DNA from 2 places in the Pseudomonas sp. AK181 genome. Region 2 is predicted to be linked to the other one. Evidence: predicted binding sites of a transcription regulator. Region 2 holds the regulator's gene; the other holds the start of a gene.
The links. The regulator FliA, encoded in region 2, starts transcription of late flagellar genes. The targets are predictions, from matches to a motif close to CTAAAGTTTNNNNNNNNNNNGCCGNTAA.

Region 1 (5,168 bases), 3.0 Mb from region 2:
AGGCCGGCGAGGGTAGCGGTGTCGAAGCTGGAGAACGGGTGAAACGGGTTGCGCTTCATGTCCAGTCGCGCCACGGCGGCGTTCAGGAAGCCCAGGTCGAAACTGCTGTTGTGGCCGACCAGGATCGCGCGTTTGCAGCCATTGGCCTTCAACGCCTTGCGCACGCCACGGAAGATATCAGTCAGCGCCGCTTCTTCACTCACCGCCATGCGCAGGGGGTGGTCGAGCTTGATCCCGGTGAACTCCAGGGCAGCGGCTTCGATATTGGCGCCTTCGAAGGGTTCTACGCGAAAGAAATGCGTGTGCTCCGGGTACACAAAGCCTTGTTCGTCCATGCCGATGGTGGTTGCGGCAATTTCCAGCAAGGCATCGGTGGCGCAGTTGAAACCACCGGTTTCTACGTCGATGACGACCGGCAGATAGCCGCGAAAGCGCTCGGCCATCGGATGGCGCGAGCCGCCACCGCCGTGCTCTTGTTCGTCGTCGTAATGGTCTTCACTCACTTGCTTTCCTCCAGCAGGCGCCAGCGCAGTGTTTCACCGGCGCGCAGCGGGATAACGGTCAGCTCGCCAAACGGCAGGCTGGCAGGGGCGGTCCAGTCTTCACGAACCAGGGTAATGCGGTCGGTATTCGCCGGCAGGCCGTAGAAACGCGGGCCGTTGAGGCTGGCAAAACCTTCGAGTTTGTCCAGCGCGTTACGCTGTTCAAACGCTTCGGCGTACAACTCGATGGCGGCAAACGCGGTGTAGCAGCCGGCGCAGCCGCATGCGGCTTCCTTGGCGTGCTGGGCGTGGGGCGCCGAGTCGGTGCCGAGGAAGAACTTCGGGCTGCCGCTGGTGGCGGCATCCAGCAGGGCTACCTGATGGGTGTTGCGCTTGAGGATCGGCAGGCAGTAGAAGTGCGGCCGAATCCCGCCCACCAGCATGTGGTTGCGGTTGTAGAGCAGGTGATGGGCGGTGATGGTCGCGCCAACGTTGGCCGACGCCTCACTGACAAACTGCACGGCATCGGCGGTGGTGATGTGTTCAAACACCACTTTGAGCGTGGGGAACAGCTCGACCACACGACGCATGTGCTCATCAATGAAGATTTTTTCGCGATCGAACACGTCCACATCGCCACGGGTGACTTCCCCGTGGATCAGCAACGGCATGCCGACTTCCGCCATGGCTTCGATCGCCGGCAGGATCTTGTCGATACTGGTTACGCCGGAATCGGAGTTGGTGGTCGCGCCTGCCGGGTACAGCTTGGCAGCGTGCACATAACCGCTGGCCTTGGCTTCACGGATTTCGTCAGGCTGGGTGCGGTCGGTGAGGTAGAGCACCATCAACGGTTCGAAGCGGCTGCCGGCCGGTCGTGCAGCGAGGATGCGCTGGCGGTAGGCGTCGGCCTCTGCGGCATTGCGCACCGGAGGTACCAGGTTAGGCATGATGATGGCACGGCCAAACGTGCGGGCCACGTCGGCCACGGTTTGGGGTAACGCAGCACCATCGCGAAGATGAATATGCCAGTCGTCGGGACGCAGCAGGGTCAGGCGGTCGGACATTGGGGATTCCAGGCGGGTCAATCTGGTGGGAATGCTACCGGAAAAGACTCTTGCAGGCACTCGCTATCAAGTTTTGCCGGATGCTACCGATATCTCCGGGTATGCCTTAACGATGTATGACGCTGTGAAGTGTTGTAGAAACCCATGGAGCCTCCCGTGCGCCAGTATTATCTAGCCCTGCTCAGTGTGTTCGCCAGCCTGCCTGCGGCGGCCCTCACGTTCCAGACACGTCTGGAGAATATTGAGTGGAAGGTAGAGGGCGATCAGTTCGAGTGCCGCTTGACCCAGCCGATCACCGATTTCGGTTCCGGCGAGTTCGTACGCCGGGCCGGCGAACAGGCGACGTTTCGTCTGAAAACCTATGGCAGCAGCCTCGGCGCCGGCTCGGCAACCCTGTTGGCCGCTGCCGCGCCGTGGCAACCGGGCCGAGGTGATATCAACCTGGGGGCCGTGCGTGTCGGCAGCGGCGACGTGCTGTTCAATAGCTCCCAGGCCCAGGCCGGACGCTTGTTCACGGGCTTGCTCGAAGGGCGCAGCCCGACCGTGCGGCATTACGGGCGTGAAGGCGGTTACTCGGAAATTCGCCTACTGCCGGTGAAGTTCAGCAAGGCCTATAACGATTATCAGCTGTGCACCACCAAGCTGCTGCCCATGAATTACGATCAGGTCAAACAGACCGAAGTCGGCTTCCCCGGTGGTGGCATTGAGCTGGACGCGGCGGCCAAGAAGAAGTTGTCCGTGATTCTGGCCTTCATGAAGGCCGACCCGACGGTCAATCATGTCGAGTTGAACGGCCATTCCGACAACAGTGGCAACCGCCTGACCAACCGCGACGTGTCGCGCCGCCGCGCGCTGGCGGTGATGGACTACTTCAAGGCCAACGGCATTCAGGAATCGCAGATCACGATGCGCTTCCATGGCGAAAGCTACCCCTTGGCGCCCAACACCAATGCTGCCAACCGTGCGCGTAACCGCCGTGTGAATATTCAGCTTGAGCGGGTGGCTGCCCCTGAGAAGCCGGCGCCCCAGGCCACTGCGCCGAGCAACCCGGCGACCTCATAAGAGCATGGGTAACTACGCAACTTCGGTATGACGCCGAACCTGTGGCGAGGGAGCTTGCTTCCGCGACGACCTGTCAGCCGGTGCCTATCTCCCTGAGGCACCGCGATCCAAATGTGGGAGCTGGCTTGCCTGCGATGGCGGCCTGGCAGTCAACACAGCTGGACCGGGTACATATCCGTTATTTAGGTAATGGCCACTTAGGGTTCCGCCCTGACGGCGGCTCACTTTGCAAGAGCGGCAAAGTAAGCAAAACGCTCTTGCCCCACCACTCGGCACCTCGCCTAGGCTCGGTGTGCCCGAACACAGTCTTGAATCCGTGGGCCGCCGCCACGCGCCATCCATGGCGCGGGGCGGCTAACCCGGCGTCCTGCCGGGTTACCCACGAATTCAAGCCTGCGTTCGGCCAGCGTGGTTTAACGGGGCGCTTGAGATCAAGATCAAAAGCAGATCAACAGCGACTCGCTTCGCATCGTGGTTACCGTTGGACGCTACAAGGTTGTGTGGAAACCTATGCTCATAAGAGGCGACCATCGGTCGCCCACTCGACATAATCTGTCGCTTAATCTTCATTTGCTGTCGCGCCCCTGTAATTTCACGGTTTTGATCGGTAGAATCGTCGCCTTTCCGTACAACCCCGTGGAGTGATGGCATGGCCGACGTAAACAAGGTCGTTCTCGCGTATTCCGGCGGCCTGGACACTTCGGTGATCCTCAAGTGGCTGCAGGATACTTATAACTGTGAAGTGGTGACCTTCACCGCTGACCTGGGTCAGGGTGAAGAGGTCGAACCTGCACGTGCCAAGGCGCAAGCCATGGGCGTGAAAGAGATCTACATTGACGACCTGCGCGAAGAGTTCGTCCGCGATTTCGTCTTCCCGATGTTTCGCGCCAACACTGTCTATGAAGGTGAGTACCTGCTGGGTACCTCCATCGCCCGTCCGCTGATCGCCAAGCGCCTGATCGAGATCGCCAACGAAACCGGTGCCGACGCCATTTCCCATGGTGCCACCGGCAAGGGCAACGACCAGGTCCGTTTCGAACTGGGTGCCTACGCACTCAAGCCAGGCGTGAAAGTCATTGCGCCGTGGCGTGAATGGGACCTGTTGTCCCGTGAAAAACTGATGGATTACGCTGAAAAGCACGCCATCCCGATCGAGCGTCATGGCAAGAAGAAGTCGCCGTACTCGATGGACGCCAACCTGCTGCACATCTCCTATGAAGGCGGCGTGCTGGAAGACACCTGGACCGAGCACGAAGAAGACATGTGGAAATGGACCGTCTCCCCGGAGAACGCTCCAGACAAGGCGCAGTACCTGGAACTGACTTACCGCAACGGCGATATCGTCGCGCTGGACGGCGTTGAAATGACCCCGGCCACCGTACTGGCGACCCTGAACCGTATCGGCGGCCAGCATGGTATCGGCCGTCTCGACATCGTCGAGAACCGTTACGTGGGCATGAAGTCCCGTGGCTGCTACGAAACCCCAGGCGGCACCATCATGCTGCGCGCCCACCGCGCCATCGAATCCATCACCCTGGACCGCGAAGTCGCTCACCTCAAAGACGAGCTGATGCCCAAGTACGCCAGCCTGATCTACACCGGTTACTGGTGGAGCCCGGAGCGTCTGATGCTGCAACAGATGATCGACGCCTCCCAGGCTCACGTGAACGGTGTCGTACGCCTGAAGCTGTACAAGGGCAACGTGATCGTCACCGGCCGCAAGTCTGATGAGTCGCTGTTTGACTCCAACATCGCCACCTTCGAAGAAGACGGCGGGGCCTACAATCAGGCGGACGCGGCAGGCTTCATCAAGTTGAACGCACTGCGCATGCGCATTGCTGCCAACAAGGGCCGCTCGTTGTTCTGAGTCGTGCGCCTGTTGTGAAAAATGGCCCCTTGCGCAAGGGGCCATTTTTTTTGCCTGGGTTTTTATGGGCGCTTTAAAGGCAGAGCTGTTTATTAATGTTTAGCCAGTGTTTAAGGATTTTTTCGTAACTTGCGCAAGTATTTTCCAGTTTTGTCATTTGTTTTTAAGTCTGAATGATTTTTTACATCTGCGGAGGAACTATGTCTGACAGAAAATTCACTCATGTAGTTGCAATGGATATGTGAATTGTTGAATTTTCTGTAGGAATTGTGGAAGTGCTGAAATATGTTAAATGGAACTAATGGGAACGGTTGTTCCGGGTTGATTTGTGCGCGTCACGGCGACAAGCAAGGGGCATTTCCTGAAAGTGTTGTGCGGCACGTTTACTTTCAGGGGCTGATGGACACGATATTTCACTCAAAATATGTACGCGTCGAGAAAGGTCTGAAAGCAACCATAAAGCTCTATGCATCTAAGTTGGCGATTTTTTGTAGGTTAATTCCTATCTTCTTGTGGGTTGGGTCTCTGCCTGCTCTCGTTCGGGGGGGAATGCTATGCCAACTAGTAATCGACTAGGCTATTGTGTTTGCTCTAAATAATTCGAACAGCGAAATTGGACTTTCTCATGAATAAAGTGCTGATCGTGGATGATCATCCCGTCATTCGTCTTGCTGTGCGCATGCTAATGGAGCG
Region 2 (5,168 bases):
GCGAAAAATTGCATTGAGCAGGTTCGCATCATCCGGTCGGCTTTCCAGCTCGACCAGTTGTTCGGACAGTTGCTCTAGAATTTCGCCGGCCTCTACAAGGAAATCCTGAAGGATTTCTTCATCGGCGCCGAAGCTCATGTGGGTGCTCCTTAGAAGCCTAAACTGGATAACAGGTCATCTACGTCATCCTGACCTGACACAACGTCTTCACGTTTATCGGCATGAATCTGCGGACCTTCACCCTTGGCGAGATGTTTTTGTGGATCTTTTTCCGAGAGGATCGCTTCGCGGTCATGTTCGATGCCGGCAAAACGATCGACCTGGCCGGCCATCAGCACCAATTTGAGCAAGTTGCTTTCCACTTCGGTGACCAACTGGGTCACGCGCTTGATCACCTGACCGGTAAGGTCCTGGTAATCCTGGGCCAGCAGAATGTCGTTGAGGTTGCTGGCCACCGTGCGGTTTTCCTGTTCGCTGCGCGACAGGAACCCGTCGACGCGACGCGCCAATTCACGAAACTCTTCAGCACCGACTTCGCGGCGCATGAAGCGGCCCCAGTCCTGGCTCAAGGCCTGGGCTTCGGTGGCCATGCCATTAACCAGAGGCGTGGCGTTTTCCACCAGGTCCATGGTGCGGTTGGCCGCCGCCTCGGTCAGCCTGACCACATAGGACAAGCGCTCGGTGGCATCGGTGATCTGGGAAATTTCTTCGGCCTGGGGCATGCGCGGGTCAATCTGGAAATTGACGATTGCGCTGTGCAGTTCGCGTGTGAGCTTGCCCACTTCCTGGTACAGGCCGCGGTCACGGGTCTGGTTAAGCTCATGGATCAACTGCACCGCATCGGCGAACTGGCCTTTTTCCAGGCTGTCGACCAACTGGTGAGCATGTTTTTTCAGGGTCGACTCAAAGTCGCCCTGTGACGTTTCGTTATGCTCCATAGCTCCCCCGCGATGGCATTAGCCGTGGATGCGTTCGAAGATTTTCTCGATCTTCTCTTTCAAGGCCAGTGCCGTGAATGGCTTGACCACGTAACCGTTGACCCCGGCTTGGGCGGCTTCGATGATCTGTTCACGCTTGGCTTCGGCGGTCACCATCAGCACAGGCAGGCTGCGCAGTTTTTCATCGGCGCGCACGTGGCGCAGCAGGTCGATACCAGTCATGCCCGGCATGTTCCAGTCGGTCACCAGAAAGTCGATGCTCCCGCTGTTGAGAATCGGAATGGCCGTCAGGCCGTCATCCGCCTCGACCGTGTTGGTGAACCCAAGGTCACGCAACAGGTTTTTAATGATCCGCCGCATCGTTGAGAAGTCATCAACGATGAGGATTTTCATGTTCTTGTCCAATTCGACCTCCAAGCAGTCTTAAACGCGCCCAGCACCTGGACGCGCCATTTCAATCAACAGGCGTTACACAAAAAGGACTGCCCAGGGCACCACGGTACTCACCCGCAAAACCCTGCGGTTTCACGGTAGCGTCTGCAGTGTCCCCACACTGCCTGTCAGCGCGCGCGCCACTCGGCCAATCGCCCCCGCAAGCGGGCTGCGCACTGGCTATGCAACTGGCTGACACGCGATTCGCTGACCCCCAGGACCTCACCGATTTCCTTGAGGTTCAGCTCTTCGTCGTAGTACAGCGCCAGCACCAGCCGCTCACGCTCCGGCAAGTTGGCGATTGCATCGGCCAACGCGCCCTGGAAACGTTCGTCTTCCAGGTCGCGTGACGGCTCCGTATGCGCGCTCGCGCCGTCCTCGTGCAGCCCTTCGTGTTCGCCGTCCTGTAAAAGGTCGTCGAAACTGAACAGGCGGCTGCCCAAGGTATCGTTCAAAATCCCGTAGTAATCGTCGAGACTCAATTGGAGTTCGGCCGCAACTTCATGATCTTTAGCGTCACGACCGGTTTTTGCTTCAATTGCACGAATTGCATCACTGACCATGCGCGTATTGCGGTGTACCGAACGCGGCGCCCAATCGCCTTTACGCACTTCATCGAGCATCGCGCCACGGATACGGATACCCGCATACGTTTCGAAACTGGCACCCTTGCTGGCGTCGTATTTGGTCGAGACTTCGAGCAGGCCGATCATGCCGGCCTGGATCAAGTCTTCAACCTGCACACTCGCGGGCAGGCGCGCCAACAGGTGATAGGCAATGCGTTTGACCAGCGGCGCGTAGCGCTCGATCAATTCGCCCTGGCTGTCACGTGCCGACTTTTTGTAAAGGTTGTAGCCGCTGGATGTCATAGCACCGGTCCTGCGCTCGTCTGATGCACCAAACGCTCGACGAAAAACTCCAGATGCCCCCGCGGGTTGGCGGGCAACGGCCAGGTATCGACCTTCTGGGCAATGGCCTTGAACGCCAGTGCGCATTTCGAACGAGGGAACGCTTCATAGACCGCACGCTGCTTTTGCACGGCCTTGCGCACACACTCGTCATAGGGAACTGCGCCGACGTATTGTAAAGCCACATCGAGGAAGCGATCCGTGACCTTGGTCAACTTGGCGAACAGGTTGCGCCCTTCCTGCGGGCTCTGGGCCATGTTGGCCAGCACGCGAAAGCGGTTCATGCCGTAGTCACGGTTAAGCAGTTTGATCAGTGCGTAGGCATCGGTGATCGAGGTGGGCTCGTCGCACACCACCAGCAGCACTTCTTGCGCGGCGCGCACAAAGCTGACCACGGATTCGCCGATGCCGGCGGCGGTGTCGATCACCAGCACGTCGAGGTTGTCGCCGATGTCGCTGAACGCCTGGATCAACCCGGCATGCTGCGCGGGGCTCAGGTGCACCATGCTCTGGGTGCCCGAGGCCGCCGGCACGATGCGAATGCCTCCGGGGCCCTGGAGCAGCACATCGCGCAGCTCACAGCGGCCCTCGATCACATCGGCCAGGGTATGTTTGGGTGTCAGCCCCAGCAGAACGTCCACGTTCGCCAAGCCCAGGTCAGCATCCAGCAGCATGACGCGACGGCCAAGCTCTGCCAGGGCCAGGGACAAATTCACTGACACGTTAGTTTTCCCGACGCCACCTTTGCCGCCGGTCACCGCGATCACCTGTACGGGATGCATGCTGCCCATTTTATTTCTTTACCTTGTCTTGCTTAGACGCAGGCTACATGGCTTGGCCGCGTGAATCGCTTGCAGACCATCGATGTAGGTACATTTCACGGTGTTCATCCTGCCTCAACCCACCCGTTTAGCCGGGTGGTGGTAAAGGTCGGCGAACATATCGGCCATCGCTTCCTCGCTAGGCTCGTCTTGCATTTGCACACTCACGGCACGGCTGACCAACTGATGACGGCGCGGCAGATGCAGATCATCCGGGATCCGCGGCCCGTCGGTGAGGTAGGCAACCGGTAATTCATGGCTGATGGCCAGGCTCAATACCTCGCCCAGGCTCGCGGTTTCGTCGAGCTTGGTGAGGATGCAGCCGGCCAGGCCGCAACGCTTGTAGCTGTGATAGGCAGCGGTAAGAACCTGTTTCTGGCTGGTGGTTGCAAGCACCAGGTAATTTTTCGACTTGATGCCACGCCCGGCCAGGCTTTCGAGCTGCATGCGCAGCGCCGGGTCGCTGGCTTGCAGGCCGGCGGTGTCGATCAGCACCACGCGCTTGCGCAGCAACGGCTCGAGGGCATTGGCCAGGGACTGGCCCGGGTCGACATGGGTCACCGGCACGTTGAGGATGCGGCCCAGGGTCTTGAGCTGCTCCTGGGCGCCGATGCGGTAGCTGTCCATGCTCACCAGCGCGATATTCTGCGCGCCATACTTCAGCACATAACGGGCGGCCAGCTTGGCCAGGGTGGTGGTCTTGCCCATGCCGGCGGGGCCGACCATGGCGATCACACCGCCCTCTTCCAGAGGTTCGATTTCCGGCGTGGCGATCATGCGCGCCAGATGCGCCAGCAACATGCGCCAGGCCTGGCGGGGCTCTTCGACTTCAGCGGTCAAGGCCAGCAGGTCGCGGGACAACGGGCCGGACAGGCCGATGCGTTGCAGGCGACGCCACAGGTTGGCTTGCTGCGGCTTGCTGCCTTGCAGTTGGGTCCAGGCCAGCGAGCCGAGCTGCACTTCGAGCAATTCACGCAGGCCGTTGAGTTCAAAACGCATCGAGTCGATCACGCGCTGGTCAACTGCGGCCGCCGGGGCAGGCGCTGCAGGACGCGGCGGTTCGACGAACGTGGGCTCAACCAGCGGCTCGGCGGCGGTCAGCGGCAGGCCGGCAAACAACTGGCGATTGGTGCTGGCATCGCTGTCGCCACGCATGCTCAGTTCAGCCTGGGCCGACACAATGCGCGAGGCGGTCTTGCGCAGCTCGTCTTCGAGTTCCATGTTCGGCACGCGCGGGGCCAGCGCCTGAGGCGTGTAATCCAGGGCAGCCGTCAGCTCAACACCGCCGGCAATCCGACGGTTACCGATAATCGCGGCATCGGCGCCCAGCTCATCGCGGACCAATTTCATGGCCTGACGCATATCGGCGGCGAAAAAACGCTTAACTTGCATAACCCACTACCTCAGCCATTGGGCCCAACTGTCGCGACGATAGTCACTTGCTTATTGTCAGGAATTTCCTGGTAAGCCAACACGTGCAAATTCGGTACAGCCAGGCGTCCAAACCGCGACAACATCGCGCGAACCGGGCCGGCCACCAGCAGGATCACCGGGTTGCCTTGCATTTCCTGGCGCTGTGCGGCGTCGATCAACGAACGCTGCAGCTTTTCAGCCATGCTTGGCTCCAGTAAAACGCCCTCTTCCTGGCCTTGCCCTGCCTTCTGAATACTATTGAGCAATATTTGTTCCAACCTGGGTTCCAGGGTGATCACAGGCAGCTCGGACTCAGTGCCTACAATGCTTTGCACGATTGCACGGGACACGCCGACACGCACCGCCGCCACCAGAGCGGCAGTATCTTGACTCTTGGCGGCATTGTTGGCGATGGCCTCGGCAATGCTGCGAATGTCGCGCACAGGCACCTGTTCGGCCAACAGCGCTTGCAACACCTTGAGCAACTGCGACAACGACAGCACACCCGGCACCAGTTCTTCGGCCAGCTTTGGCGACGATTTGGCCAGCAAGCCCATCAATTGCTGGACTTCCTCATGGCCGATCAGCTCGTGGGAGTGCTTGTAGAGAATCTGGTTGAGGTGCGTGGCGACCACGGTGCTGGCATCCACCACGGT

Region 1: the regulator FliA is predicted to act here: its motif matches at 1,612-1,639, upstream of V8689_RS06110 (flagellar protein MotY).

What each region holds. Positions count from the first base shown of each region.
Region 1 is NZ_CP146348.1:1,306,174-1,311,341, forward strand. Features, by position in the region: gene rnt (ribonuclease T) at 1-503, opposite strand, end outside; gene pyrC (dihydroorotase) at 500-1,546, opposite strand; gene V8689_RS06110 (flagellar protein MotY) at 1,703-2,608, shown strand; gene V8689_RS06115 (argininosuccinate synthase) at 3,258-4,475, shown strand; gene V8689_RS06120 (response regulator transcription factor) at 5,101-5,168, shown strand, end outside.
Region 2 is NZ_CP146348.1:4,353,253-4,358,420, forward strand. Features, by position in the region: gene V8689_RS19820 (chemotaxis protein CheA) at 1-138, opposite strand, end outside; gene V8689_RS19825 (protein phosphatase CheZ) at 150-938, opposite strand; gene V8689_RS19830 (chemotaxis response regulator CheY) at 957-1,331, opposite strand; gene fliA (RNA polymerase sigma factor FliA) at 1,499-2,239, opposite strand; gene fleN (flagellar synthesis regulator FleN) at 2,236-3,069, opposite strand; gene flhF (flagellar biosynthesis protein FlhF) at 3,175-4,491, opposite strand; gene flhA (flagellar biosynthesis protein FlhA) at 4,503-5,168, opposite strand, start outside.